DNA from 2 places in the Kitasatospora sp. NPDC101155 genome. Region 1 is predicted to be linked to the other one. Evidence: riboswitches for the same ligand, from Rfam matches in the RefSeq annotation. Region 1 holds a riboswitch; the other holds the start of a gene.
What was found. A riboswitch is a leader RNA that binds a small molecule or an ion and turns the genes downstream of it on or off. The one in region 1 is predicted to bind glycine.

Region 1 (14,265 bases):
GTGCTTAGGAGGAGCGGGTGTTCGCGGCAGTGCTTCGTGCACAGGTACTGCCGCCACGCGGGATGGGCGTCGCGTGGTGGAGCGGTCGGCGTGCGCGCTCACCTTTGTGGGGTATCCAGTACGCGCGGTGCGTTGCGCAGAACTCTCTGCCATCCGAACTGGCTTGCGCCAGCCCTGCCAAGCGACAGATGCCCAACTGTGATCTGCGCGCATGCACCTCCCAGGTCATCGGCATATCCCTCTTCACACGGCTGTAACAGCCATGCCAAGATGTGCGGACTCCGACGGAGGGGTAATTCGTCCGGAAAGCACCGAAGCCGACCTGATGGGGAATCAAGTCGGCTTCGCGGTAAAGGTTTTAGCTGGAAACGGGTTTCGGAAATCAGCGGCCGGGGTATCCGGGCCACGACCGCGGGGGCTGCTGCCCCCAGCCCGGCGCGGGCGGCTGGGTGCCGTAGGCCCATCCCGGTGTCGGCTGCCCCGGTGTCGGCTGCCCCGGCATCGACTGCCCCGGGTACGGCGGCGCCGCCGTCGGGTACGGGCCGACCGGCGGGCGACCCGCCTCCCGGTCGAAGAACGGCCGCGCGTTGGCGCGCATCCACAGGGCCACCGGGTCGTACTCGTCCGTCATCGCCACCGTGGACACCGCGAGCCCCTCCGGGGCCACCGCGATCGCCCGCTGCATCAGCGCCCGCACCGCCTCCACGGCAGGCGGCGAACTCTCGTACAGGTCCAGGCCGATCGCCAGGTACGGCTCCCCCACCGCCGGCTGAACCCAGGCCCGGCGCAGCGCCCGGACCGCGCGCACCTCACCGGCCTGCCGCTCCAGCAGCGCGAAGAACTGCTGGGCGTTCACCTGCGGCTCGCTCAGCTTCAACGGACCGGCCGGCAGCCGGTCCAGGCCCGCGGCGATCCGCCGCAGGTCCGCCCAGGGCACGCCGACCCCGCCGCCGGGGGCGTGCGGGTTGAGCCACAGGCCCCAGCGGGTGCGGTACAGCGAGGCGGCGATCTCCCGCCCGGAGATGACCTCGTGGGCCCGGGCCCAGCCGGAGGCCGTCAGCTGCTCGGGCGAGGTCACGGCCGGCGCGTAGCCGTGGCCGCTGATCTCCATGTTCCCGTACTGCGCGTCAGGACTGCCCGGCGTACCGTGCCAGAGCAGCATCCAGACCTGGCCGTCGGCCAGCGCGTGCAGCAGCCGCTCGTACGCGTCGTAGCGCTCCGGCGCGACCTCGCGCAGGGCGTGCTCCATCGCGCCCGGATCCGCCGCCGGGCGCCCGGCCGGAGCCTGGCCCCAGGGCCCCGGCACACCGCCCGTTCCCGCTCCCGCACTCATGCGCCCACCTCGCCGCGCCTCTTTCCTCAACCCAGCCGGCCCGTCGGCCGTCTGCACGCACCCTATGGCGCGGCACCGGCCACCGCCACGGCGACGTGCCCTTGATCCGAACCCCCGCTCACACCCGCGCGTAGAAAGGCAGTACCCGGGTGAGCAGCCACTCGACCACCGGGTCCTCGGCGAGGTCGAGCAGTACGAGGTGGACGCCACCCGGCAGCGGCGCGGTTCCCAGCGCCCGGCCGAGCGCCTCGTTCACCGCGCCCGGGTCGGCCGGGGCGGCCGGATCCAACTGGACGCCCACGAACATCACGGTCGGTTCGCCCTCGACGCTGGCCAGCGCCCGGCGCGCGGTCAACACCCCGGGCAGGGCCGACAGTTCGGTCCGGCAGGCGGCCAGGAAGTACTCCGGGTCCTCGCCCGGCACCGGCTCGCGCAGCGCCACCCGGCCGCCGGTCGGCGCCTGCGCAGCGTCCTCAGTGTGCTCCCAGCGGCGGCCGTCACGTGGCCCGCGGCGCAGCTCCGCCACGCCCTGCGGCGGCACCGGGATGCCCACCGCGGCCTCGGGGTTGACCGCGATGCCCACGCCCAGCGGCAGTCCGCGGGCGAACTCCCAGGCCGGCGCGACCGCGAAGGCCATCCCCGGCGCCTGCTGCAGGAACACCTCCTGCGAGGAGAACACCGGCACGTACGGGGCACCGGCCAGCTCGATGGTCGGCAGGTCCAGCGACTGCCCGCCCGGGTCGCCCCCGGCCGGCAGCGGGATCCACACCTGACTGCGGGCCAGCACCTCGATCACCCGCGGCGTCGCGCCCGGGTCGCCGAGCGCGGCGGTCAGCACCTGCTCCAGCTCGTTGGCCGGCCACGCACCGCCGGGCGGCGCCGCCTGCGGACCGTCCCACCCCTGCTGCTCCACCGGGTACCCCATGCGCGCCTGAACCGCCCTCTGCCGGTCGGCCGCCCACTGCTGTGCCGACGCGCAGATTCTAGGGCCCGGCCAGGGCGCGGGTTCGGTCTCGGGCCGTGTGACCGGGTCCCCCCTCCCCTCGTCCGCGTGGACGTGCCATGATGTGCGCGTCCGACGGCATGCGCCGCGGGCCCCTACAACTCCACACCGGCCGCTCGAACCCGCGCGGGAGAGCCCGGAGTGCCGCTCAGGCGGTACAGCCGGCGCCGAAGGAGCAAGTCCTCCCCGGAATCTCTCAGGCCCCCCTACCGCACGGGTTAGGCACATCTGGAAAGCGGCGCACGGCCCTGTCGCGCGCCCACCCACGGTGCAAGCCGCCATGCTGTCCTGGATGCTGGAAACAGCTGCGGACGGCCGCGGTGAAGCTCTCAGGTCCGACGACAGATGGGGAGACCCACGCCGCCGCATGCCCGCGCGCAGGGTCGGCCCCCGAGCGGGTCCGGTTCCGGCGCGTGCACCCCTGAGTGCCCCGACCGAGGAGTTCCTGGCCATGTCGTCCCTCCGCCTGACCGCGCTCGACGCGCTGCACCGCGCCCTCGGCGCGACCATGACCGACTTCGCCGGCTGGGACATGCCGCTGCGCTACGGCAGCGAGCGCGAGGAGCACCTCGCCGTCCGCACCAAGGCCGGCCTGTTCGACCTCTCGCACATGGGCGAGATCACCGTCACCGGCCCGCAGGCCGGCGAGATGCTGGACCACGCGCTGGTCGGCTTCGTCTCCGCGCTCGGCGTGCTGCGCGCCCGCTACACCATGATCTGCGCCGAGGACGGCGGCATCCTGGACGACCTGATCGTCTACCGCCTGCGCGAGGACGCCTTCCTGGTGGTCGCCAACGCCTCCAACGCCCAGCTGGTCCTGGACGAGCTGATCGCCCGCGCCAAGGGCTTCGACGCCGTCGTCACCGACGACCGCGACACCTACGCGCTGATCGCCGTCCAGGGCCCGGAGTCCACCGCGATCCTGGCCAAGACCACCGAGGCCGACCTGCCCGGCCTGAAGTACTACGCGATCCTCCCGGCCCAGGTGGCCGACCGCGACGTGCTGCTGGCCCGCACCGGCTACACCGGCGAGGACGGCTTCGAGATCTTCTGCCACCCGGGCGACGCCGAGCAGATCTGGCAGGCGCTGACCGCCGCCGGCGAGGGCCACGACCTGGTCCCGTGCGGCCTGTCCTGCCGCGACACCCTGCGCCTGGAGGCGGGCATGCCGCTGTACGGGCACGAGCTGTCCACCGATCTCACCCCGTTCGACGCGGGCCTGGGCCGGGTCGTCCGCTTCGACAAGACCACCAACGAGGGCGCCTTCATCGGCCGCAAGGCCCTGGAGCAGGCCGCCGCCGCGGCTGAGACCAACCCCCCGAAGGTGCTGGTCGGCCTGGTCTCCGAGGGCAAGCGGGTGCCGCGCGCCGAGTACACCGTGGTCTCCACCGAGGGCGCCCCGATCGGCCGGATCACCTCCGGCGCGCCGTCCCCGACCCTGGGCAAGCCGATCGCGATGGCCTACGTCGACGCGGCCCACGCCGCCCCCGGCGGCACCGTCGCGGTGGACGTGCGCGGCAAGCACGAGCCGGTCCAGGTCGTGGCGCTGCCGTTCTACAAGCGCGCCCGCTGAGGCGGTCCGGCCGGGCCCCGCGGGCCCGGCCGACCCCCGTTCTTCCCATACCCGCACGTCGAAGCCGTCCGCGCGGCGGCCCGCTTCGTCGTACCCGCTTCCCATCCTGGAGAATGACGCCATGAGCAACCCCCAGCACCTGAAGTACACCAAGGAGCACGAGTGGCTGACGGCCGCCGAGGACGGTGTCTCCACGGTCGGCATCACCAAGCACGCCGCGGACGCGCTCGGTGACATCGTCTACGTGCAGCTGCCCGAGGTCGGCGACGAGGTGACCGCCGGTGAGACCTGCGGCGAGCTGGAGTCCACCAAGTCGGTCAGCGACCTGTACTCCCCGGTGACCGGCGAGGTCGTCGAGGTCAACCAGGACGTCCTGGACGACAACGCCCTCGTCAACAGCGCCCCCTTCGAGGGCGGCTGGCTGTTCAAGGTCCGGGTGGAGTCCACCGACGAGCTGCTCAGCGCCGACGAGTACGACGCGCTCACCCACGCCAAGGGCTGAGCCACCCGCCGGGACGGGCCGCAGCACGGCGGTCCGTCCCGCCCCCACCGTCCCTCTCCTCCTTCCGGGAAGACCACACCATGACGGTTCTCAACCAGTCCCTGCACGCCCTCGACCCGGAGATCGCCGCCGCGGTCGACGCCGAGCTGCACCGCCAGCAGACCACCCTGGAGATGATCGCCTCCGAGAACTTCGCCCCGGTGGCGGTCATGGAGGCCCAGGGCTCGGTGCTCACCAACAAGTACGCCGAGGGCTACCCCGGCCGTCGCTACTACGGCGGCTGCGAGCACGTCGACGTGGTCGAGCAGATCGCGATCGACCGCATCAAGGCGCTGTTCGGCGCCGAGCACGCCAACGTCCAGCCGCACTCCGGCGCTCAGGCCAACGCCGCCGCGATGTTCGCGCTGATCCAGCCGGGCGACACCATCCTGGGCCTGAACCTGGCCCACGGCGGTCACCTGACCCACGGCATGAAGATCAACTTCTCCGGGAAGCTCTACAACGTGGTCGCGTACCACGTGGACGAGAAGACCGGCCAGGTCGACATGGCCGAGGTCGAGCGCCTGGCCAAGGAGCACCAGCCGAAGCTGATCATCGCCGGCTGGTCCGCCTACCCGCGCCAGCTGGACTTCGCCGAGTTCCGCCGGGTCGCCGACGAGGTCGGCGCCCTGCTCATGGTGGACATGGCGCACTTCGCCGGCCTGGTGGCCGCCGGGCTGCACCCGAACCCGGTGCCCTACGCGGACGTGGTCACCACCACCACCCACAAGACCCTGGGCGGCCCGCGCGGCGGCGTCATCCTGTCCAAGGCCGAGTTCGCCAAGAAGATCAACTCCGCAGTCTTCCCCGGCCAGCAGGGCGGTCCGCTGGAGCACGTGATCGCGGGCAAGGCCGTCGCCTTCAAGGTCGCCGCCTCGGAGGAGTTCAAGGAGCGCCAGCAGCGCACCCTGGAGGGCGCCCGCATCCTCGCCGAGCGCCTGCTGCAGGACGACGTCGCCGAGGCCGGCGCCAGCGTGCTGTCCGGCGGCACCGACGTCCACCTGGTCCTGGTCGACCTGCGCAACAGCCAGCTCGACGGCCAGCAGGCCGAGGACCGGCTGCACGAGGTCGGCATCACGGTCAACCGCAACGCCATCCCGAACGACCCGCGCCCGCCGATGGTCACCTCGGGCCTGCGCATCGGCACCCCGGCCCTGGCCACCCGCGGCTTCCAGGCCGAGGACTTCCGCGAGGTCGCCGACATCATCGCCGAGGCGCTCAAGCCTGCCTTCGACGAGACCGTCGCCGCCGCGCTCAAGGCCCGCGTCACCGCGCTGGCCGAGAAGTACCCGCTCTACCCGAACCTGGGCAACCAGGAGTAAGTGACCGGTCAGTAGCTGACCCGCCGGCAAGTTACCAGCCGGTAGGGTGATCGGCCTCACCCCTGGAACGTACCGGGGACTCCGGGGCACCCCGCACACTGGACAGTGTGCGGGGTGCCCCGTTCCGTGCCCGCCCCGACCGCAAGTCCTTCCACGAGACCAGACAAGGACGTCCCCGTGGCCATCAGTGTCTTCGACCTCTTCTCCATCGGCATCGGCCCGTCGAGCTCCCACACCGTCGGCCCGATGCGCGCCGCCCGGATGTTCGCCCGCCGCCTGCGGTCCGAAGGCCTGCTGACCCAGGTGACGTCCGTCCGGGCCGAGCTGTACGGCTCGCTGGGCGCCACCGGCCACGGCCACGGCACCCCGAAGGCCGTCCTGCTGGGCCTGGAGAACCACTCGCCCCGCACCGTCGACGTCGACCAGGCCGACAAGGACGTCGAGCGGATCACCGCCGAGAAGCGGATCAACCTGCTCGGCGAGCACGCCATCGACTTCGACCCCGACAGCCAGCTGATCCTGCACCGGCGCCGCTCGCTGCCGTACCACGCCAACGGCATGACCCTGTGGGCGTTCGCGGCGGACGGCTCCACGCTGCTGGAGAAGACCTACTACTCGGTCGGCGGCGGCTTCGTCGTCGACGAGGACGCGATCGGCGCGGACCGGGTCAAGCCCGACGACACCGCGCTGCGCTACCCCTTCCGCACCGGCGAGGAGCTGCTGCGGCTCACCCGGGAGACCGGGCTGTCGATCTCCGGCCTGATGCTGGAGAACGAGAAGGCCTGGCGCAGCGAGGAGGAGATCCGCACCGGGCTGCTGGAGATCTGGTCCGTGATGCAGGAGTGCGTGCGGGCCGGCATGAGCCGCGAGGGCATCCTGCCGGGTGGGCTGAAGGTCCGCCGCCGGGCGGCCGCCGCGGCCCGGGCGCTGCGCGCCGAGGGGATCGGCCCGGCCAACGCGATGGAGTGGGTGACCCTCTACGCGATGGCCGTCAACGAGGAGAACGCCTCCGGCCGCCGGGTCGTCACCGCGCCGACCAACGGCGCGGCGGGGATCATCCCGGCCGTCCTGCACTACTACCTGAACTTCATCCCCGGCGCGGACGAGGACGGCATCGTCCGCTTCCTGCTCGCGGCCGGCGCCATCGGCATGCTCTTCAAGGAGAACGCCTCCATCTCCGGCGCCGAGGTCGGCTGCCAGGGCGAGGTCGGCTCCGCCTGCTCGATGGCCGCGGGCGGCCTCGCCGAGGTCCTCGGCGGCACCCCCGAGCAGGTCGAGAACGCCGCCGAGATCGGCATCGAGCACAACCTCGGCCTCACCTGCGACCCGGTCGGCGGCCTGGTCCAGATCCCCTGCATCGAGCGCAACGGCATGGCCTCGGTCAAGGCCGTCACCGCGGCCCGGATGGCGCTGCGCGGCGACGGGCGGCACCACGTCTCGCTGGACAAGGCGATCAAGACGATGAAGGAGACCGGCGCCGACATGAAGATCAAGTACAAGGAGACCTCACGCGGCGGCCTCGCCGTCAACGTCATCGAGTGCTGATCACGGCGGTCCGAGCGGGCCCCCGGGCGGATTCCCCTCCGCCCGGGGGCCTTCGCGTTCAGCCGGCCGTCGCCACCGGCACCGGACCGGGTGCCCGGCCCAGCGCCGTGCGGACCAGCGCGGCGACGGCTTCCGCGTGGTCCTCCAGGAAGAAGTGGCCGCCCTCGAACACCCGCAGGTCGACGCCCCGGGCGGACCAGTCCTGCCACGCCGCGGCCTGCGCGGGGGACACCCGCGGGTCCCGGTCCCCCACCAGTACGCTGACCGGGCAGTGGACCCGGGTGCCCGGCACCGGCCGGTAGCCCTCCACGGCCCGGTAGTCGCCGCGGATCACGTCGAGGGTGTGCCGCAACAGCTCCTCGTCCTGCGTGATCCTCGGGTCGACGGCGCCGAACGCCGCCAGCTCCGCCAGCAGCTCGGCGTCGCCGAGCTCGTGCACGGTGTGCGGCAGGCCCAGGCCGATGCCCGGGGCGGTCCGGCTGGAGACGATCAGCGCGCTCGGCCCGACCCCCCGACGCTCCAGGCGGCGGACCGTCTCGAAGGCGATGCTGGCGCCCATGCTGTGGCCGAACAGGGCGAGCGGCTCCTCCAGGTACGGCTCCAGGGCCTCCACCACGTGGTCGGCCAGCTCGTGGACATCGGTGACCAGCGGCTCGTGGAAGCGGTCCTGGCGGCCGGGGTACTGGACCGCCAGCACCGGGAACTCCGGGGCGAGCGCGTTCGACAGGAAGCGGAACGCCGACGCCGACCCCCCGGCGTGCGGCAGGGCGACCAGCCGGGTGCCCCGGGCCCCCGCCGCACCGGAGCTCCGGATCCAGCGGCCGCCGGCCACGGCCCCTACGGAGGTCACTCGGGCTCTCCGGCGGGCCGCGGCACCGTCCAGGAGTCCTCGCCACCGAGCAGGGCCGTCAGGTCGCCCTCGCCGTGGCGCCGGACGGCCTCGTCCAGCTGCTCGTTGAGCCGGCGGTCGTAGACCGGCCGCTCGACGTCGCGCAGCACGCCGATCGGGGTGGGCTCGGAGAGCCGGGAGAGCGCGAAGGCCCGGGTGGGGTCCGGGTCGGCGACGTTGTGGACGATCTCCTCGCCGTCCGGGGTGAGCCGGTACGGCTCGCCGTGTTCCAGCCGCAGCAGCGCGGTGTCGCGGGTGGCCGGGTCCTTGAGGACGTCGAAGGCGCCGTCGTTGAAGATGTTGCAGTTCTGGTAGATCTCGACCAGCGCGGTGCCCTGGTGCCGGGCGGCGGCGCCCAGGACCGACTGGAGGTGCTGGCGGTCCGAGTCGATGGTGCGGGCCACGAAGCTCGCCTCCGCACCCAGGGCGAGCGAGAGCGGGCGGAACGGCTCGTCCAGCGAGCCCATCGGGGTGGACTTGGTGATCTTCCCGGCCTCGCTGGTGGGCGAGTACTGGCCCTTGGTGAGGCCGTAGATCCGGTTGTTGAAGAGCAGGATCTTCAGGTTGACGTTCCGGCGCAGGGCGTGGATCAGGTGGTTGCCGCCGATCGACAGCGCGTCGCCGTCACCGGTGATCACCCAGACCGACAGGTCGGGCCGGGCCGCGGCGAGCCCGGTGGCGATCGCCGGGGCGCGGCCGTGGATGGAGTGCATCCCGTAGGTGTTGAGGTAGTACGGGAAGCGGGAGGAGCATCCGATGCCGGAGACGAAGACGATGTTCTCGCGCTTGACGCCCAGCTCCGGCAGGAAGCCCTGGACCGCGGCGAGGATCGCGTAGTCCCCGCAGCCGGGGCACCAGCGCACCTCCTGGTCGGACTTGAAGTCCTTGGCGGTCGGCGTCTTCTCGATCAGCTTCAGCTCAGTGGCCATCGACGGCCTCCATCTCGGACAGCGCGGACAGCTCGGACAGCGCGGACAGCGCGGACTCGATGACGGCGGCCAGTTGGTCGGCCTTGAAGGGCATGCCGGAGACCTGGGTGAACGGGCGGGCGTCGACGAGGTACCTGGCGCGCAGCAGCATGGCCAGCTGGCCGAGGTTCATCTCCGGCACCAGGACGCGGTCGTAGCGCCGGAGCACCTCGCCCAGGTTGGCCGGGAACGGGTTGAGGTGGCGCAGGTGGGCCTGGGCGACCTTGCCGCCGGCGGCACGCACCTGGCGTACGCCCGCGGCGATCGGCCCGTAGGTCGAGCCCCAGCCGAGGACGAGCAGTCCGGCGTCGCCGTCCGGGTCGTCCACCGCGAGGTCGGGGACGGTGATGCCGTCGATCTTGGCCTGGCGGGTGCGGACCATGAAGTCGTGGTTGGCCGGGTCGTAGGAGATGTTGCCGGTGCCGTCCTGCTTCTCGATGCCGCCGACCCGGTGTTCCAGGCCCGGGGTGCCCGGCACCGCCCAGGGGCGGGCGAGCGTCTCGGGGTCGCGCAGGTAGGGCCAGAAGCTGCCGTCCTCGCGGTTCGGCTCGGTGGCGAACTCGACGCGCAGGTCGGGCAGTTCGTCGAGCTCGGGGACCCGCCAGGGCTCGGAGCCGTTGGCCAGGTAGCCGTCCGAGAGCAGGAACACCGGGGTGCGGTAGGCCAGCGCGATCCGGGCCGCCTCCACCGCCATCGAGAAGCACTCCCCCGGCGTGGCCGGGGCGACGATCGGCACCGGGGCCTCGCCGTTGCGGCCGAACATGGCCTGCAGCAGGTCGGCCTGCTCGGTCTTGGTCGGCAGGCCGGTGGACGGGCCGCCGCGCTGGATGTCCACGATCAGCAGCGGCAGTTCGACCGAGACGGCCAGCCCGATGGTCTCGGACTTCAGCGCGACACCGGGCCCGGAGGTGGTGGTCACGCCGAGTGCCCCGCCGAAGGCCGCGCCGAGCGCCGCGCCGATGCCGGCGATCTCGTCCTCGGCCTGGAAGGTGCGCACCCCGAAGTTCTTGTGCTTGGACAGCTCGTGCAGGATGTCCGAGGCCGGGGTGATCGGGTACGAGCCGAGGAACAGCGGGAGTTCGGAGCAGCGGGCGGCGGCGACCAGGCCCAGGGAGAGCGCCAGGTTGCCGGAGATGTTGCGGTAGCGGCCCTGCCGGAACGCCTTCGCTGCCGGGGCGACCTGGTACGAGACCGCGAAGGACTCGGTGGTCTCGCCGTAGTTCCAGCCCGCCTTGAACGCGGCGATGTTGGCCTCGGCGATCGCCGGCTTCTTGGCGAACTTGCCGCGCAGGAACCGCTCGGTGCCCTCGGTCGGACGGTGGTACATCCAGGACAGCAGCCCGAGCGCGAACATGTTCTTCGCCCGCTCGGCGTCCTTGCGCGACAGCGGGCTGTCCTTGAGCGCCTCCACCGTCAGGGTGGTGAGCGCTACCGGGTGCACCCGGTAGCCGGTGAGCGTCCCGTCGTCCAGCGGGTCCGCCGTCCAACCGACCTTGGCCAGCGCGCGCTTGGTGAACTCGTCGGTGTTGACGATGATCTCCGCGCCGCGCGGCAGGTCCGCCAGGTTCGCCTTCAGGGCCGCCGGGTTCATCGCCACCAGGACGTCCGGGGCGTCGCCCGGGGTGAGGATGTCGTGGTCGGCGAAGTGCAGTTGGAAGGACGAGACGCCCGGCAGGGTGCCGGCGGGGGCGCGGATCTCGGCCGGGAAGTTCGGCAGCGTGGAGAGGTCGTTGCCGAAGGTGGCCGTCTCCGAGGTGAACCGGTCACCGGTGAGCTGCATGCCGTCACCGGAGTCGCCCGCGAAACGGATCACGACCCGGTCCAGGGACCTGACGGGCTTGGCGGCCGGTTCGGGCCGCGCGGGACTCTCGACGATCATGGCAGTCCTTCAGACGAAGACGAGTTGGGTGGCGGCGTCCATACCGGACAGCGGGACGTAGCAGTAGCGCGCGCTGGCGGTCGAGATCAGCGGGACGCTCTCCTGCTCGGCGAGCAGGGCCGAGTGGCAGGCCGCCAGGACCTCGGAGCCGACGACCCGGCGGTCCACGCAGTCGGCGTACAGGCCGCCCGCGGTGAGCGCGAAGTCGGCGGTCGGCTGGTGGATCCGGATGCCGGGCCGGTCGAGGAGGTCGCGCAGCGCGTCGACCCCGTCGTCCGGGTGGTCGAGCCGGCACTCGGTGTCCCAGCAGGTGCGCATGCTGGAGCTCACCGAGAACGCGGCCATCGGGACGGTCAGGCGCAGATCGCCGTTGCGGACCTGCTTGCGGAGCTCCACCGCGGCCGGTGAGTGACCGGACGCGAGTTGGTACAGGGCTCCCGAATCGACTACGGCGTGCCGGGTCTCGGTCGCCGACGTTCGCTCCATCGCTACCACCTGTTCTCCAAGGGCTTTCTGATCGGTGCGGAAGGACGCCCCGGGCCGGCTCAGCGGCTCTCGACGCGCATCATGCTGTTGACCGCCCGGACCCGGCTCAGCCCCGCGACCGCCTCGACGGTCGCGGCCAGAGCGGCGTCGGTGGCCCGGTGCGTCACCACGACGAGGGAGGTGCCGGCCGGTCCGTGGTGCTGGCGGAGGGTGTCGACGGAGACCCCGTGCTCGGCGAAGACCGTCGCCACCGCGGCGAGCACGCCGGGCTCGTCCTCGACGTCCAGGTCGAGGTGGCAGCTGGTGACCACCTCGCTCATCGGCCGTACGTCCAGTTGCCGGTAGACCGTCTCGCCCGGCCCGGTCGTCCCGGCGAGCCGGTTGCGGCAGGCGGTGACCAGGTCGCCGAGGACGGAGCTGGCGGTCGGCGCGCCGCCGGCGCCGGGCCCGTAGAACATCAGCCGGCCGGCCGCGTCCGCCTCCACGAAGACGGCGTTGTAGGCGCCGCGGACCGAGGCCAGCGGGTGGTCGAGCGGGATCATCGCCGGGTGGACCCGGACGGTGACGGACTCGCCGTCCGCGCCGCGCTCGCAGATGGCCAGCAGCTTGACCACGCTGCCCATGGCCCGGGCGCTGGCCATGTCCGCGGCGGTCACGCCGGTGATGCCCTGGACGAAGACCTGGTCGGCGGTGACCCGGGTGTTGAAGGCCAGACCGGCCAGGATCGCGGCCTTCGCCGCGGCGTCGTGGCCCTCCACGTCGGCCGTCGGGTCGGCCTCCGCGTAGCCGAGCGCGGTGGCCTCCTTGAGGGCGACCTCGTACTCCTCGCCGGTGGAGTCCATCTTGTCCAGGATGAAGTTGGTGGTGCCGTTGACGATCCCGAGCACCCGGGTCACCCGGTCGCCCGCCAGGGACTCCCGCAGCGGCCGCAGCAGCGGGATCGCCCCGCCGACCGCGGCCTCGTAGAAGAGGTCCGTCCCGGCCTCCCGGGCGGCCCGGTGCAGTTCGCCGCCCTGGGCCGCGATCAGCGCCTTGTTGGCGCTGACCACCGAGGCGCCGTGCGCGATCGCGCTGCGGATCAGCTCGCCGGCGGGCTCGATGCCGCCGATCGCCTCGACCACGACGTCGATGTCGCCCCGGGCCACCAGGGCCGCGGCGTCGGTGCCGACCAGTTCCTCGGGCACCCCCGGCCGGAGCCGGTCGGCCCGCCGGACGGCGATGCCCACCAGTTCCACCGGCGCCCCGATCCGGGCCGTCAGGTCGTCCTGGTGGAGCGCGAGATGCCGCGCCACCTCGGTGCCCACGACGCCGCATCCGAGGAGAGCTACTTTGAGTGTGCGCATCTTTCCGACCCCGTTCTGCTGTGGAAGCTGTTGTTGTCGCAGCCGTTGTTGCCGCAGCCGTTTTGTCGCAGCCGTTTTGCCGCAGCCGCCGGCGCGGTCGTTGCCAGTGCCGTGGTTCTCGGTCGGTGGGGGCGGGGCCCGGGCCGGGCGGAGCGGATCGCGCCCGCCCGGCCCGTGCCCCGCCTGGTCAGGCGAGCAGTGCTGCCAGCGCCTCGACCGTCGGTGTCCGGAAGGCCTGGTTGAGGCGCAGCCGGACACCGGTGGACTTGCGGATCTCGCCGATCACCTGGGCGGCCAGCAGGGAGTTGCCGCCGAGTTCGAAGAAGTCGTCGGCGACGCCGATGCCGGCCTCGGGGAGGTTCAGGAAGCGGGCGAACAGCCCGACGAGCAGCTGCTCGGCCTCGCCCCGCGGCTCCCGGCCGGTCCGCACGGCGGCGGTCCCGGGCCGCGGCAGGGCGGCCCGGTCCAGCTTCTCGTTGGGCGTCAGCGGCAGCTTGTCGAGCTGGACGAAGGCGGTCGGCACCATGTAGTCGGGCAGTTCGCGGGCCAGCCGCTCGCGCAGCCGCTCCGGATCCGGTACCACCCCGGCGGCCGGTACCAGGTAGGCCACCAGCCGCTGGTCGCCCGGTACGTCCTCGCGCACGATCACGGCGGCCTGGCCCACCTCGGGCTCGCGCAGCACGGCCGACTCGATCTCGTCGAGCTCGACCCGGAAGCCGCGGATCTTCACCTGGTGGTCGATCCGGCCGAAGAACTCCATCATCCCGTCGGCCCGCCAGCGGGCCAGGTCGCCGGTGCAGTACATCCGCTCGCCGGGGACGAAGGGGTCCTCGACGAAGCGCTCGGCGGTCAGGTCGGGGCGGCCGAGGTAGCCCTCGGCCAGCTGGACGCCGGCCAGGTACAGCTCACCGAGCACACCGGGGGGTACCTGGCGGCGCTGGTCGTCCAGGACGTACAGCCGGGTGTTCCAGACCGGACGGCCGATCAGCACCGGCCCGGGCGCCGGGTTGCGCGGGCAGAACATCGAGGTGACGTCGACGGCGGCCTCGGTCGGCCCGTAGACGTTGAGCAGCCGGGCTTCCAGCACGGAGGCGAACCAGGCCTGCAGCTCGGCCGGCAGGGCCTCGCCGCCGCAGACCACGTTCCGCAGGCTGGTGCAGCCGGCCGCCTCCGGCTCCTGGAGGAAGACCTTCAGCCCCGAGGGGACGAAGTGGCAGATGGTGATGGACTCGGCGGTGATCGTCTCGACCAGGTACGCCGGGTCGCGGTGCCCGTCCGGGTCGGCGACCACGATCTCGGCCCCGGCGATGAGCGGCCAGAACACCTCGCGCACGGTGACGTCGAAGCCGGCCGGGGTCTTCTGCAGCAGCCGGTCGCCGGCGC
Region 2 (14,265 bases), on a different contig from region 1:
GGGACCGGACGACGAGGCCACCGAGGCTCTGCTCGACGAGTGGGCGGCGGTGGTCGACGGCGCGGGGCGGTGACGGCCTGAGCGTACGAATGCCCTGATCGGCGGGGCGTGCGGACTGGTTCGCACGCCCCGCTGTCCGTTTTCGCGTCATTCGGAGCGGTCCGTCACTTTCCCTGGGTGTGTGCAACGTGTGTGCAGTTCAGGGGCCGTGCACGGGGTCCCTCGCGTTCATGGGACGATGGTCCGCATGCCAGCGACGCCGACGCCGAGTGCCCCGAACGGACGGTACAACCGTCCGGACGCCTCGATGTCGCTGCTGACGAACGTGATGGACCACAGCCTGGACGAGGGCTACGCCGAGGCGGCCGCCGCGCGGGGCGGCGAGCACGACAGCCGGATACCCCGGACCCTGCGGGGTCTGCTCACGCTGGGCGCCGGACTGGCGCTGGTCGGGGGCGTGGTGACGATCGGAGCGGTGAACGCGCACAAGGCGGAGCCTTCGCTCGCCAAGGAGCGGGACGCGCTGATCCACCGGATCAATGACAGCAACGGGTCGGCCGACAACCTGCAGAAGCAGGTCCAGGACCTGCGGCGCAAGGTCGAGGAGACGCAGCAACAGGCGCTCCCCTCGGGGGACGGCGACGCGGGTGGTCTGACCGGCACGGTGGGCCTGGGAGAGGTCATCGGGCCGGGAGTGAAGCTGGTCCTGGAGGACGCCCCGGGAACGGGGAGCGGGGGAAACGTCGACCCGCGGGCCGGGCAGGGCTTCTCCAACAGCGGGCGGCTGCGCGACCGCGACCTGCAGCTGGTGGTGAACGGTCTGTGGGGGTCCGGAGCGGAAGCGGTCTCGATCAACGACCAGCGGCTGACCGCGCTGTCCGCGATCCGCGCCGCTGGTGAGGCGGTGCTGGTGGACAACCGGCCGCTGGTCCCGCCGTACAACATCCAGGCGATCGGGGACGGGCCCAAGCTCCTCTCCGCCTTCGAGAGCGACATGGCCGGGCAGTACCTGCGGCTGCTCCAGGAGAAGTACGGCATCAAGTCGACGCTTTCCGCGCAGAAGAGCCTGACGCTGCCGGCGGCGGTGGGGGTGACGCTGCGGACCGCCCAACCGGTCACGCCCGAGCCCACGCCCACGACGACCCCGTCGGCCACGTCGTCGGCCGGCCCGAGCGGCACTCCTTCGGGCGGTTCCGGAACCTCGGAGAGCCCCGGCGCGTCCGTTTCACCATCCGCACGCAGCGGTGGTCCGACCCCGAAGCGGCGTCCGACCAGCGGATCCACCAAGACCACGACAGGGACAGGAGCAGCTAGACCGTGATTGCCGTACTGGGTCTCGTGATCGGGGTGGTCGTCGGCCTCTTCGTCCAACCCGAGGTGCCGGACGCCGTCGTGCCGTACCTGCCGATCGCGGTGGTGGCGGCGCTGGACGCGGTGTTCGGCGGCGTCCGGGCGATGCTGGACGGGATCTTCAACGACAAGGTGTTCATCGTCTCGTTCCTGTCGAACGTGGTGGTCGCAGCGCTGATCGTCTTCCTCGGTGACCAGCTGGGCGTCGGCTCGCAGCTGTCCACGGGAGTGGTCGTCGTCCTGGGCATCCGCATCTTCTCCAACGCGGCCGCGATCCGGCGTCATGTCTTCCGTGCCTGAGCCGGGCCGCGAGGCGGCGGAGGAGAAAACGGCCGGGAAGGCTGTCGAGGCGCCCGGGCCGGAGGTGCCGGAGGAGACCGCTGCGGTCGAACATGCGGAGGCGGGAGCGGAGCCGGAGGCGGAGAAGTCTGACGCTGAGGCTGAGCTTGAGGGCGCCGTGGCGGAGCCGGAGCCGGAGCCGGTGGTATCGCTGACGAAGGCGCCGGAGCCGGAGTCCGCTGCCGGGACGTCGAAGGCGGAGCCCGAGCGTGACCCGAAGCCCGAGCCGACGGCCCAGCCGAAGCCCGAGCCGAAGGTCGAGCCAGAGGTCGAGGCAGGGTCGGAGCCCACTGAGTCCGAGCCCGCCGAGCCGGCCGGGACCGCCGAAGCCGAGCAGCCCTCCGCAGGGGACCGGACCGCCGGTCGGCGGCGGCTGAAGGCGGCGCTGTGGCCGCCGCGGCTGTCGCGCGGGCAGCTGGTGGTGGCGCTGCTGCTGTTCTCGCTCGGCCTGGCGCTGGCGATCCAGGTGCGCTCGACCAACGACCACCACAACCAGTTGCGCGGGGCCCGGCAGGAGGACCTGGTCCGGATCCTCGACGAACTGGACAGCCGTCAGCAGCGTCTCCAACAGGAGAAGGCGGAGCTCGAGCAGTCCCTGGCCAAGTTGGAGAACAGCTCCAACCAGGCCAAGGAGGCCCAGGAGCAGACCAGGAAGAAGATGACGGAACTGGGGGTGCTGGCCGGTACGGTCAAAGCCACTGGTCCGGGCATCGTACTCACGGTCGATGATCCCCAAGGGCAGGTGAAGGCAGATATGCTGCTGGACACCCTGCAGGAACTTCGAGCGGCGGGGGCGGAGGCGATTCAGATCAACGATGTGCGCGTGGTGGTCAACACCTACTTCACCGACCTGTCGGGCGGCGGGGTGCAGATCGATGGCAAGAAGGTCGCGCCGCCCTATCGGTTCACCGTCGTGGGGAACCCGCAGGATCTGACTCCCGCGCTGAACATCCCGGGTGGTGTCGTCCGTACGCTGGAGAGCCACCAGGCGCGGGCGACGATCACCCAGCAGCAGAAGGTGGTCGTGGACGCCCTCGTGGATCCGAAGACGCCGCAGTACGCCAAGCCGGCTTCGAAGTGACGGGGCGTCCGACGAACGGCCCGTCACGGCCGGGCGGCACCCGCTGCGGGGCGCCGCCGCCGCGTGGGAGAGACTGGTTCGCACCAGTACGCTCCGTAGCACCAATCGCAGCACCAACCGTCGGAGTACCACTCCAGCAGGCCCGAGCCGCAACCGGGCCCGCAGCCTGTCCGAGGTTCTCACCCTGCCCCGCGGGCGGGTCTGTCACACGCAAGGGGATTCGCCCGTGAGTTTCTTCTCGAAGTTGTTCGGTCGCAACAAGGGCCGTGACGCGGCCGCCGTCGAGGCGCCCACCGCTCGGCACCGTCGGCCGGAGGACGAGCCCGTAGTGCCGGGCATGCGCTCCGCCCCCGAGGCCGCGCCGTACACCGGACAGCAGCTCTACCGGGACGGCGGCGCCGCCCAGTTCGCGGGAAATCAGGCGGGCTACGGCGCGTCGGTTGACCCCTCCGGCGACCCGCGCATAGGTTTCCCGTCAGCACCCTCAACCTCTGGTGGAGGGTTTGCCCCGGACCCGTACGCCGGGCACAACCCGTCGGGTGTGCCGCGCCAGGAGGCTGTGAACATGGCTGGCCCTACTCCGTGTCCCAGGTGTGGTAACCAGAACCCGGCCGCGGCCCGCTTCTGTTCCAACTGCGGCACCGCACTGCGCGGCGGCCTGCTGCCCGAGGGGGCGGCAGAGACCACCTCGACCATCTCGATCTCCGGTCTGGAGTCCTACGATCCCACCACCACGACCGGCACCGGCACCACGCCGGCCCTGTCGGCCGAGGTGCTGCAGGCGATCGACGCGCTGCCGCCGGGCTCGGCCCTGCTGATCGTGCAGCGCGGCCCGAACTCGGGCAGCCGGTTCCTGCTGGACTCGGACGTCACCACGGCAGGACGTCACCCGCAGGGCGACATCTTCCTGGACGACGTGACGGTCTCGCGCCGCCACGTGGAGTTCCGCCGCACCCCGGTCGGCTTCAGCGTCGCGGACGTGGGCAGCCTGAACGGCACTTACGTCAACCGGGAGCGGATCGACGAGGTGTCGCTGAACAACGGCGACGAGGTGCAGATCGGCAAGTACCGGCTGGTGTTCTTCGCCGGCCACCACCGGGGGTACTGAAACCAACGTCGGCAGGAGCCCGAGTGAGCAGCGATTCCCCTTCTTCTCTCGGGGCGGCCAACCCCGCGTCGTCGTCCGGTCCGCAGCTGGACCGGGTCGGGCGCGGGGTGGTCGCGGGCCCCAGGCAGCCGCTCCGGCCGGACCGGCCGGCCGGGCGGCGGCGCGGCGGTGACGATCTGCTGAGCATCGGCGCGGTGCTGGCCTTCCTGCGCGACGACTTCCCCGAGGTGACCATCTCCAAGATCCGCTTCCTGGAGGCGGAGGGACTGGTGGAGCCGCAGCGCACTCCCTCGGGGTACCGCAAGTTCAGCCCGGCCGACGTCGAGCGGCTGGCCTACGTGCTGCGGATGCAGCGCGACCACTACCTGCCGCTGCGGGTGATCCGCGAACACCTGGACGCGATCGAGCGCGGCGAGGCCCCGCCCGCGCTTCCGCCGGCCACCGAGGCCCGGCCCGGGCCGATGGAGGAGGCCGACCGCGAGTTGGTGTCCTCCGCCGACGTTCCGTTCGGGGTCCGGCTGGGGCGCGCCGAGCTGCTGGCCGCAGCCGAGGCCGGGGAACGGGAACTCGTCGAGTGGGAGTCCTACGGGCTGGTCACGCCGGGCCCGGACGGCGGGTACGACGGCGAGGCGTTGCAGGTGGCCCGGCTGGTCGCGGAGCTCGGCCGGTACGGGCTGGAGCCGCGGCACCTGAGAGCCATGAAGGCGGCGGCGGAACGCGAGATCGCGTTGGTGGAGCAGGTGGTGGCGCCTCTGCGGCGGCACCGGAACCCGCAGACCCGGGCGCACGCGGAGGCCACCGCGCGGGAACTCGCGACGCTGTCCGTACGGCTGCACGCGGCCATGGTCCAGGCCGGTTTGCGGACCCGTCCGTAGCGTCCGAAGAGTCCTCCGCCCGTCGGGTGCACCGCGCTGACCAGCGGCGTCGGTCCTGCGCTTTCATATCCGGGGTCGGAGCCATAGGGTTGCCTGTGTGAATGAGCTCGACGTCGTGGGTGTCCGAGTGGAGATGCCTTCCAACCAGCCGATCGTGCTGCTGCGGGAGGTCGGGGGAGATCGCTACCTGCCGATCTGGATCGGCCCCGGCGAGGCGACCGCGATCGCCTTCGCCCAGCAGGGCATGACTCCGGTGCGCCCGCTGACGCACGACCTGTTCAAGGACGTCCTGGAAGCGCTCGGTCAGCAGCTCACCGAGGTCCGGATCACCGACCTGCGGGAGGGCGTGTTCTACGCCGAGCTGGTGTTCGCCGGCGGGGTCGAGGTGAGTGCCCGGCCGTCCGACGCCATAGCGCTAGCCCTGCGCACCGGCACGCCGATCTACGGGAGCGAGGAAGTGCTCGCCGAGGCGGGCATCGCGATTCCGGACGAGCAGGAGGACGAGGTCGAGAAGTTCCGCGAGTTCCTCGACCAGGTGTCGCCCGAGGACTTCGGGGGCAGCGGTCCGCAGTAGCGCGGACGGTCCGGTCGGTGGTTTCGCGCGCCGTTTTGCCAAAAACCGCCCGTCTACCCACACTGGGGGCACGAAAAACCACTCTCCTGAGTGATGTGGTTTGTCTGGCCCGGCGTGGCGATCGTTGACGGGTCATAGGGGACTGCCTACCGTCAGGAGTGGCTGTCCGGGTGGCCGATGCCCGCAGTCGGGTTGCCCGCAGCACAAGTGGACGGAGGTAGGCATGAGCAGCACCGGCGATGACGCGGCCGCGGGAGGCCTGTGCGCCGTGCACGTGCCCCGCGCCGCCCGTACCGTGACCGACCTGCCCCGCATGGGCAGGTTCCCGGCCGTACAGCCGGGGCAGCCCGCCATCGAGCGGCTGGCCCCGACATCCGAACTGATCGGCTTCCGCGGCCCGACGGCCTGCGCGGCGGCCGGCATCACCTACCGCCAGCTGGACTACTGGGCCCGCACCGGACTGCTGGAGCCCAGCGTCCGGACGGCGTACCCGGCGACCAGCCAGCGGCTCTACAGCTTCCGCGACATCCTGCTGCTCAAGATCGTGAAGCGGCTGCTGGACGTCGGCGTCTCGCTGCAGAACATCCGGGTGGCCGTCGCCCATCTGCAGTCCGCCGACCAGGCCGACCTGGCCGGGCTGACGCTGATGTGCGACGGTGCGACGGTGTACGAGTGCACCACGCCGCAGCAGGTGGTCGACCTGCTGAAGGGTGGTCAGGGGGTCTTCGGCATCGCGGTGGGGGCGGTCTGGCAGGAGCTGGAGCTGACCCTCGGTCGGCTGCACGCGGAGCGCACCGACACCGGCGAGACGCTCGTCGGGCAGGACCCGGGGGACGAGCTGGCGCAGCGGCGCAACCGGGCGGTCTGACACGCGGTTCCGGGGCACACGTTCTGACGTGCCGGTGGTGAGCCACTGATCTCGACGAGGCCGTGGGCCCGAACGGGGAACCGTTCGGGCCCACGGCCTCGTCGTGTTGCCCGGTGGAACGATCGAGGGAGGGCACGTGGGGGTCGGCACCGGGATAGCGGGGCTGCTGCGACGCCGGGCGGCGGGGATGCGGGTGCGGCTGCGGGAGCGGCGCACCCAGCGCAGGGTCTTCCAGGTGACGACGCTGCTCTGCTCGCTGGCGCTCGCGCCGAGCGCCTGGCTGTGGACCGCGGCGGGGGACCGGGTGGGCACGGTCGAGAGTGCGCCGTCTGCGCCGGTGGCGGTGGTCTTCGGCGCGGGCCTGGACCAGGGCAAACCCTCGCCGTACCTGGAGCACCGGCTGACGGCGGCGCTGGACCTGTACCGGGAGGGGAAGGTGCAGGCCATCCTGGTGACCGGGGACAACGGGCGGGTCTCGTACGACGAGCCGGACGCGATGTACCGGTACCTGACCGAGCACGGAGTGCCGCAGGACCGGGTGGTCCGCGACTACGCCGGTTTCAACACCTGGGACTCCTGCACCAGGGCGCACCGGATCTTCGGGGTGGACCGCGCGGTGCTGGTCAGCCAGGACTTCCACGTCCGGCGGGCGCTGGCGCTGTGCGAGGCGGCGGGAATCCGGTCGTACGCGGTCGGGGTGCCGGAGCTGCACGACTCCACCTGGCTGTACGGCGGGCTGCGGGAGATCGCGGGGGCGGGCAAGGCGGCGGTGAACGCCTGGTTGCGGCCGGACCCGGCGCTGCTCGGGCCCAAGGAGGACGGCATCCCGAAGGCGCTGGCGCAGGCGGCGAAGGAGTAGCCGGCGGCCCCGGCCACCGGCCCCGGGGCGCCGGGCGTCGGTCGCGGGGCGTCGGCCGGGTTCGTACACACTGTCGGACCCGTGCGCGATGATCAGCGGGTGCGATCTCTGCCGAGCATCATCCACCTCGACATGGACGCCTTCTTCGCGGCGGTGGAGCAGGCGGCCAAGCCCAGCCTGCGCGGCAAACCGGTGATCGTCGGCGGGCTCGGCGGGCGCGGGGTGGTCTCCACGGCCTCGTACGAGGCGCGCAAGTTCGGGGTGCACTCGGCGATGCCGATGGCCCAGGCGCGGCGGCTGTGCCCCAACGCGGCCTTCCTGTCCGGGCGCTTCGAGGCGTACCGGCAGACCAGCGAGATCGTGATGGGGCTGCTGCGGGAGCTGTCACCGCTGGTGCAGCCGCTGAGCCTGGACGAGGCCTTCGTCGATCTGGAGGCCGGTGCGTACGGCCCGGTGCTGGCGGAGGCGGACCATGACACCGGTGAGCGGTTGGTGCTCGCCCTGGCGGAGGACCTGCGGGCGGACATCCAGCGGCTCACCGGGCTGACCGGCTCGGTCGGGGCGGCGGGCTCCAAGCTGATGGCGAAGATCGCCTCCGAGCAGGCCAAACCGGACGGGCTGGTGCTGATCGAGCCCGGGCAGGAGCGGGCCGTGCTCGGGCCGATGCCGGTGCGGGCGCTGCCCGGCATCGGGCCGGCCACCGAGCAGGTGCTGCGGCGGGCCGGGCTGACCACGGTGTCGGACCTCGCGGAGGCGGGGGAGGCGGAGCTGGTCGCGCTGCTCGGGCGGGCGCACGGCGCCGGGATCCACCACATGTCGATAGGGCTGGACGAGCGGCCGGTGGTGGCCGACCAGGACGCCAAGTCGGTCTCGGTGGAGGACACCTACGAGGTGGACCTGGCCGACCGGGACCGGGTGCTGCGCGAGGTGGAGGCGCTGGCTGCCCGGTGCGTGCGACGGCTGCGGGCGGCCGGGCGCTCGGGGCGGACGGTGGTGCTCAAGGTCCGGCGGTTCGACTTCTCGACGCTGACCCGCTCGGAAACCCTCGGCGGGCCCACCGACGACGAGGCGGTGATCACCACGACGGCGCGGCGGCTGGCCGAGCAGGTGGACATCACCGGCGGGGTCCGGCTGCTCGGCGTGGGCGTGGCCCAACTGGCCGACTACACCCAGGAGGACCTGTTCGCGCAGGCGCTGCGCGAGGAGGCGGCCGAGCACACCGAGGCGGCCCGGGCGGCGGAGGCCGAGGAGGAGCCGGAGGAGGTCGTGGTGCGGCGCTGGATGCCCGGACAGGACGTCCACCACGCCGAGTTCGGGCCGGGGTGGGTGCAGGGCAGCGGCGTCGGGAGGGTCACCGTGCGGTTCGAGACGCCGTGGAGCGAACCGGGACGGGTACGGACCTTCGCGGTCGACGACCCGGCGCTGGAACCGGCCCGGCCGTTGCCGCTGCGGCGGGTGGCGGGCGCGGAGGACGGTGAGGGGCCGGACGGCTGAGGGCCTCGGGATGCGGAACGGCCCCACCCGGTAGGAGTACCGGATGGGGCCGCATACCGTGCCGGACTCCGCACCGTCGTGATGCCCTCGCGACGTACGGAGGCCGGGCCCGCGCGCCCTGTCCCTGAGCGCGCGGGCCGGACGCCTGGTCAGGCGTCGGTCTTGGCCAGCTCGGCGCTGGAGTCCTGCGGGGCCGAGCCGCCCAGGGGGGTGGCGGCCGGCTTGACGGTGCGGATCAGGAACGGGACGGCACCGGCGACGATGCAGACGATGGCCGTGGTCCAGAACGCGTGCTTGTAGGCGTCCAGGGTGGGCAGCAGCACCGGGATCTTGATCGGGAGCTTCATGGTGTCGCCGGTCAGGATGGCGGTCATCACGGCCGTGCCGATCGCGCCACCGACGGTGCGCAGCACGGAGTTCATGCCGTTGGCGATGCCGCTCTGCTCGACCGGGACGGCGCCGTTGATGAAGGCCGGCATCGCGGCGAAGGCGAGGCCGATGCCGAGACCGAAGATCGCCGAGGCGGTGTAGATGTCGCCCTCGTGGCTGTGCCGCAGGGCCAGGTAGGCCATCGCGACGGCGCCGAGGACACCACCGAGGACCAGCGGCAGACGGGGACCGCGGCGGGCGATCAGCAGGGCGCCGACAGGGGCGGCCACCATCGAGCCGATCGCGGACGGCAGCAGCATCACGCCGGCGTGCAGGACGGTCGCGGTGAAGCCGTAGTGGGCCAGCTTCTCCGGGGTCTGGGCGAAGTTGCTGATGACCATGAACGAGCCGTACATGCCGAAGCCGATGAGCAGGCCGGCCAGGTTGGTGAAGGCCACGGCCGGGCGGGACATCATCTTCAGGTCCACCAGCGGGTGCGAGACCTTGGTCTCGATGATCCCCCAGATCAGGGCGACCACAGCGGCGACGGCGAACAGGCCGAGGGTCTTGGTGGAGGTCCAGCCCCAGTGGTTGCCCTGGCTGACCGCGACCAGCAGGGCGGAGAGCCAGCCGGCCAGGGTGAGGGCGCCGAGCGGGTCGGCGCCGCCGTCCTTGTCGGTCACCGGGTCGGACGGGACGCGGAAGGCGACCAGGGCCACCGCGAGCAGGCCGAAGGCCAGGCCCATCCAGAAGATCGACTTGTAGTTCCAGTGCTCCAGCAGGAGGCCGGTCGCCACCAGGCCGAGGCCGGAGCCGACGCCCATCGAGGCGCTGATGGCGGCGACGCCGCCGGTCACCTTCTGCTTGGGCAGCTCGTCGCGGACGATGCTGATCGCCAGCGGCATCACGCCACCGCCGGCGCCCTGCAGGACGCGGGCGACGATCAGCCAGCTGAAGGAGTGGGTGCTGACCGCCAGCGCCGACCCGGCGACCAGGCCGGCCAGCGAGATCAGCAGCATGGGCTTACGGCCCCGGAGGTCGCCGAAGCGGCCCAACAGGGGAGTCAGCACGGCTGCGGAGAGCAGGTTGGCGGTCATCAGCCAGGTGATGTTGGACCCGGAGACGTCCAGTTCCTTGGCCAGCGACGGCAGGATCGGGACGACCGCGGTCTGCACCACGCTGAACGACAGCATCGCCAGGATGAGGGCCGGCAGGACCCGGGCGTTGCTCTGCTTCTCGGCCGCGGTGGTGGGCTGGGGTGCCTCACTCACGGTTGCTTCCTCCCGTACATAGTGAATGAACTGAAGTAACCATGCAGGGAGATACTTCAGAGTGTCAAATATCGAGTGGTTAAGCTTTGGCAAAGGCGGCGGGATGTCGCCTGCGGCGGGGCCGGGGGTTGAGGGCAGGAGGGCGGCGTTCGCGGGGAGTTGGGGCCGGGGTGGGGGCATGGCGAGGGCCCCGGACGGGGTCCGGGGCCCTGGGGGGTGGGTCGGGTCAGGAGAAGGGGCGCAGGGAGTCGGGGCGGGCGCCGTTGGTCGCGGGGGTGGTCGGGTCGGGGTCGGCGGTGGTGCTGTCGTGGAATTCGACGCGCTCGCGGCGGAGTTCGTCGCGGACCACCTCCTCCGTGGTGTAGCGCTCGACGATCAGGCGGACCCGCTCGACCGGGGCGACGTACTTGCGGATGATGGGGTGTTCCTCGCGGAGGGTGACCTCCTCGACCGCCTCGGCGATCTCCTTGTCGGTGAGGGTGGCGCGCTCGGCGTCGCTGACCGGGATGCGCTCGACCCGGACCCGCTCGCGGACCAGCGGGATGCGGCGCTCGACCTGCTCGCTGGTCACGTACTTGCGCAGCTTCGCGGTGCCCAGGGCGTGCCACTCGGTGGTGATGTCCAGCCGCTCCTCGCGGCAGGTGACCTCGACCGGGGCGCTCGGGGCCGAGGTGGCAGCGCTGCCGGTGGGTGTCGGGGTGGGCATGGCTGGGGTGGGCTGCGGTTTCGGCTTCGGCTCGACGGCGGGGGTGGTCGCTGTGGTGGCGGCGCTGGTGGTGGGTGTCGGGGTGGGCATGGCTGGGGTGGGCTGCGGTTTCGGCTTCGGCTCGACGAGAGGGGTGGCCGCTGTGGCGGCGGCGGGTGCGGGGGTGGTGAGGGTCCGCACGGTGGCCTCCGCGGCGGTGTCGGTGCCGACGGCACTGGGGACGGTGACGGTACTGACGGGGTTGGTCGGGCCGGGCTCGGCGGAGTGGAAGTCGAGCGGCTTGGCGGTCGTGGTGGCCGGAGGGGTGCCGAAGTCGAGGTCGGGCTGGACGGGCCGGCCGGGTTCCTCGGTGGCGGTCTGGCCGGCCGCCGCGGTGTCGAGGCCGTAGTAGCGGTACAGCTGGAGTTCCTGGGCCGGCGACAGGTGCTGGCCCACGCCGAAGTCCGGGGACTCCTTGACCAGCGACTTGTCGTAGGGCACCCGGAGTTCCTCGCCGGAGAACTCGCTCGTGGTGAGCGGGACGAAGGCGTCCCGGCCGAAGATGCCGGTCCGGACGGCGGCCCACTCGGGCTGGCCGGTGGCGTCGTCCAGGTACACCTCGTCGACCGTGCCGATCTTGTCGCCGTTGCGGTCGACGGCCTTGTGGCCGATGAGGTCTCTGGGGTCGAAGTCGGTCTGCACTCTTTCCTCCAGCTGCGCTGCGGCTGCGGAACTCCCGCAGGTACGGCCGTCGGAGCACCCGTCCCGGCCGCCACTTCACACCAAAAGGCATGAATCGGACCGACGCGACCGGGGTGCGCCGGACGGGCTCGGCGCTGGGCCATCCGGGGGACGCGCGTAGACCCGGAGTGACCTGACACACCCGTGATCGGCAGGCCTCCCGCTGGTACCCTGGGCGGCGACTGCCGAGCCCGCTCGGGAGAGTCCCCGACGGCGAAAGACGCTGGTCGGGGCGCCGAAGGAGCAACTCCTCCCCGGAATCTCTCAGGCATCCGTACCGTGCGGGATAGGTCACTCTGGAAAGCAGGGCAGGAGCGTCGGCGCGGGAGCCGGCGATCACCACCCTCACCGACGGTGCAAGCCGACGGAGCGCCGACAGCGCGACGTGCGGGCGAAGCTCTCAGGTCCCGATGACAGAGGGGGAGGCCTTCCGGGTTCGTCCGCCCAGGCGATCCGCTGTCCGCAGCGGAACGACCGGTCGGCGTGCGTGCCCCCGCCGGTCCGTGACCAGGAGGCCTCGACCACCATGAACGCCCAGCCGAACGCGGGACGCCCCACCGGCGCCTCGACCCTCACCGAGCTTGAGCTGGCCAGCCCCTTCGAGAACCGCCACATCGGCCCCGACGCCGCTGCCCAGGAGAAGATGCTGGCGTCCGTCGGCTACGGCTCGCTGGACGAGCTCGCCGACACCGCCGTTCCCGAGGCGATCCGCTCCATCACCGCCCTGGACCTGCCCGCCGGCCGCAGCGAGGCGCAGGTCCTCGCCGAGCTGCGCGAGCTGGCGAACCGCAACAAGGTGCTCCAGCCGATGATCGGCCTGGGCTACTACGGCACCTTCACCCCGCCGGTGATCCTGCGCAACGTCATGGAGAACCCGGCCTGGTACACCGCGTACACCCCGTACCAGCCGGAGATCTCGCAGGGCCGCCTGGAGGCGCTGCTCAACTTCCAGACCCTGGTCTCCGACCTGACCGGTCTGCCCACCTCCGGCTCCTCGCTGCTGGACGAGGGCACCGCGGCCGCCGAGGCGATGGCGCTGGCCCGCCGCGTCACCAAGGTCAAGGGCGGTGTCTTCCTGGTCGACGCCGAGACCCTGCCGCAGACCATCGCGGTGATCAACACCCGTGCCGTGCCGACCGGTGTCGAGGTCGTCGTCGCCGACCTGTCCGAGGGCATCCCGGCCGAGATCGTCGAGCGCGGCGTCTTCGGCGTGCTGCTGCAGTACCCGGGCGCCACCGGCGTGGTCCGCGACCTCGCCCCGGTGATCGAGCAGGCGCACGGGCTGGGCGCGATCGTCGCCGTTGCCGCCGACCTGCTGGCGCTGACCCTGCTGAAGTCCCCGGGCTCGCTGGGCGCCGACATCGCCTGCGGCACCTCGCAGCGCTTCGGCGTGCCGATGGGCTTCGGCGGTCCGCACGCCGGCTACCTGTCGGTGCGCGCCGAGTACGCCCGCTCGCTGCCCGGCCGCCTGGTCGGCGTGTCCGTCGACTCCGACGGCAACCGCGCCTACCGCCTGGCGCTGCAGACCCGCGAGCAGCACATCCGCCGCGAGAAGGCCACCAGCAACATCTGCACCGCGCAGGTGCTGCTCGCCGTGATGGCCTCGATGTACGCGGTCTACCACGGTCCGGACGGCCTGGCCGACATCGCCCGCCGCACCCACCGCTACGCCGCCGCCCTCGCCGAGGGCCTGCGGGCCGGCGGCGTGGAGCTGCTGCACGGCGAGTTCTTCGACACCGTCACCGCCGTCGTCCCGGGCCGTGCCGCCGAGATCGCCGCCGCCGCCCGCACCCACGGCATCAACGTCCACCAGGACGGCGCGGACCGGATCTCGATCTCCACCGACGAGACCACCACCCGCGAGCACCTGGCCGGCGTCTGGGCCGCGTTCGGCGTCCCCGCCGTCGAGGTGGCCGAGACCGCCGAGACGCTGCCCGCCGCGCTGCTGCGCGAGGACGAGTACCTGACCCACCCGGTCTTCCACAGCCACCGCTCGGAGACCGCCATGCTGCGCTACCTGCGCCGCCTGTCGGACCGGGACTACGCGCTGGACCGCGGCATGATCCCGCTGGGCTCCTGCACCATGAAGCTCAACGCGACCACCGAGATGGAGGCGGTGACCTGGCCGGAGTTCGGGCAGCTGCACCCCTTCGCGCCGATCGACCAGGCCGAGGGCTTCCTGACCCTGATCCGCCAGCTGGAGCAGCAGCTGGTCGAGGTCACCGGCTACGACGCCGTGTCGATCCAGCCGAACGCCGGCTCCCAGGGCGAGCTGGCCGGCCTGCTGGCCGTTCGCGCCTACCACCACGCCAACGGCGACACCCAGCGCGACGTCTGCCTGATCCCGTCCTCGGCGCACGGCACCAACGCCGCCTCCGCGGTGATGGCCGGCATGCGCGTGGTCGTGGTGAAGACCCTGGTCGACGGCGACGTGGACGTCGAGGACCTGAAGGCCAAGATCGAGCAGCACCGCGACAACCTCTCCGTGCTGATGGTCACCTACCCGTCGACCCACGGCGTGTACGAGACCCAGATCACCGACATCTGCGCCCTGGTGCACGAGGCCGGCGGCCAGGTGTACGTGGACGGCGCCAACCTGAACGCCCTGGTCGGCCTGGCCAAGCCGGGCAAGTTCGGCGCGGACGTCTCGC

Region 2: it holds a riboswitch for glycine, as region 1 does, so the genes downstream of both, gcvP (aminomethyl-transferring glycine dehydrogenase) here and gcvT (glycine cleavage system aminomethyltransferase GcvT) in region 1, are expected to answer to the same signal.

The regions. Positions count from the first base shown of each region.
Region 1 is NZ_JBIWPN010000032.1:26,271-40,535, reverse strand. Features, by position in the region: gene ACIRYZ_RS33285 (enhanced serine sensitivity protein SseB C-terminal domain-containing protein) at 383-1,249, opposite strand; gene ACIRYZ_RS33280 (enhanced serine sensitivity protein SseB C-terminal domain-containing protein) at 1,452-2,258, opposite strand; glycine riboswitch at 2,454-2,558, shown strand; gene gcvT (glycine cleavage system aminomethyltransferase GcvT) at 2,788-3,909, shown strand; gene gcvH (glycine cleavage system protein GcvH) at 4,031-4,411, shown strand; gene glyA (serine hydroxymethyltransferase) at 4,492-5,772, shown strand; gene ACIRYZ_RS33260 (L-serine ammonia-lyase) at 5,950-7,317, shown strand; gene ACIRYZ_RS33255 (thioesterase II family protein) at 7,376-8,167, opposite strand; gene ACIRYZ_RS33250 (2-oxoacid:ferredoxin oxidoreductase subunit beta) at 8,164-9,135, opposite strand; gene ACIRYZ_RS33245 (2-oxoacid:acceptor oxidoreductase subunit alpha) at 9,125-11,053, opposite strand; gene ACIRYZ_RS33240 (hypothetical protein) at 11,063-11,539, opposite strand; gene ACIRYZ_RS33235 (homoserine dehydrogenase) at 11,599-12,882, opposite strand; gene ACIRYZ_RS33230 (amino acid adenylation domain-containing protein) at 13,070-14,265, opposite strand, start outside.
Region 2 is NZ_JBIWPN010000040.1:3,359-17,623, forward strand. Features, by position in the region: gene ACIRYZ_RS35980 (sugar phosphate nucleotidyltransferase) at 1-73, shown strand, start outside; gene ACIRYZ_RS35985 (DUF881 domain-containing protein) at 248-1,321, shown strand; gene ACIRYZ_RS35990 (small basic family protein) at 1,318-1,650, shown strand; gene ACIRYZ_RS35995 (DUF881 domain-containing protein) at 1,715-2,770, shown strand; gene ACIRYZ_RS36000 (FHA domain-containing protein) at 2,997-3,878, shown strand; gene ACIRYZ_RS36005 (MerR family transcriptional regulator) at 4,058-4,753, shown strand; gene ACIRYZ_RS36010 (bifunctional nuclease family protein) at 4,851-5,327, shown strand; gene ACIRYZ_RS36015 (MerR family transcriptional regulator) at 5,551-6,195, shown strand; gene ACIRYZ_RS36020 (vancomycin high temperature exclusion protein) at 6,383-7,054, shown strand; gene ACIRYZ_RS36025 (DNA polymerase IV) at 7,154-8,548, shown strand; gene ACIRYZ_RS36030 (MFS transporter) at 8,698-10,188, opposite strand; gene ACIRYZ_RS36035 (YsnF/AvaK domain-containing protein) at 10,415-10,984, opposite strand; partial or broken gene ACIRYZ_RS36040 (PRC-barrel domain-containing protein) at 11,201-11,575, opposite strand; glycine riboswitch at 11,801-11,904, shown strand; gene gcvP (aminomethyl-transferring glycine dehydrogenase) at 12,141-14,265, shown strand, end outside.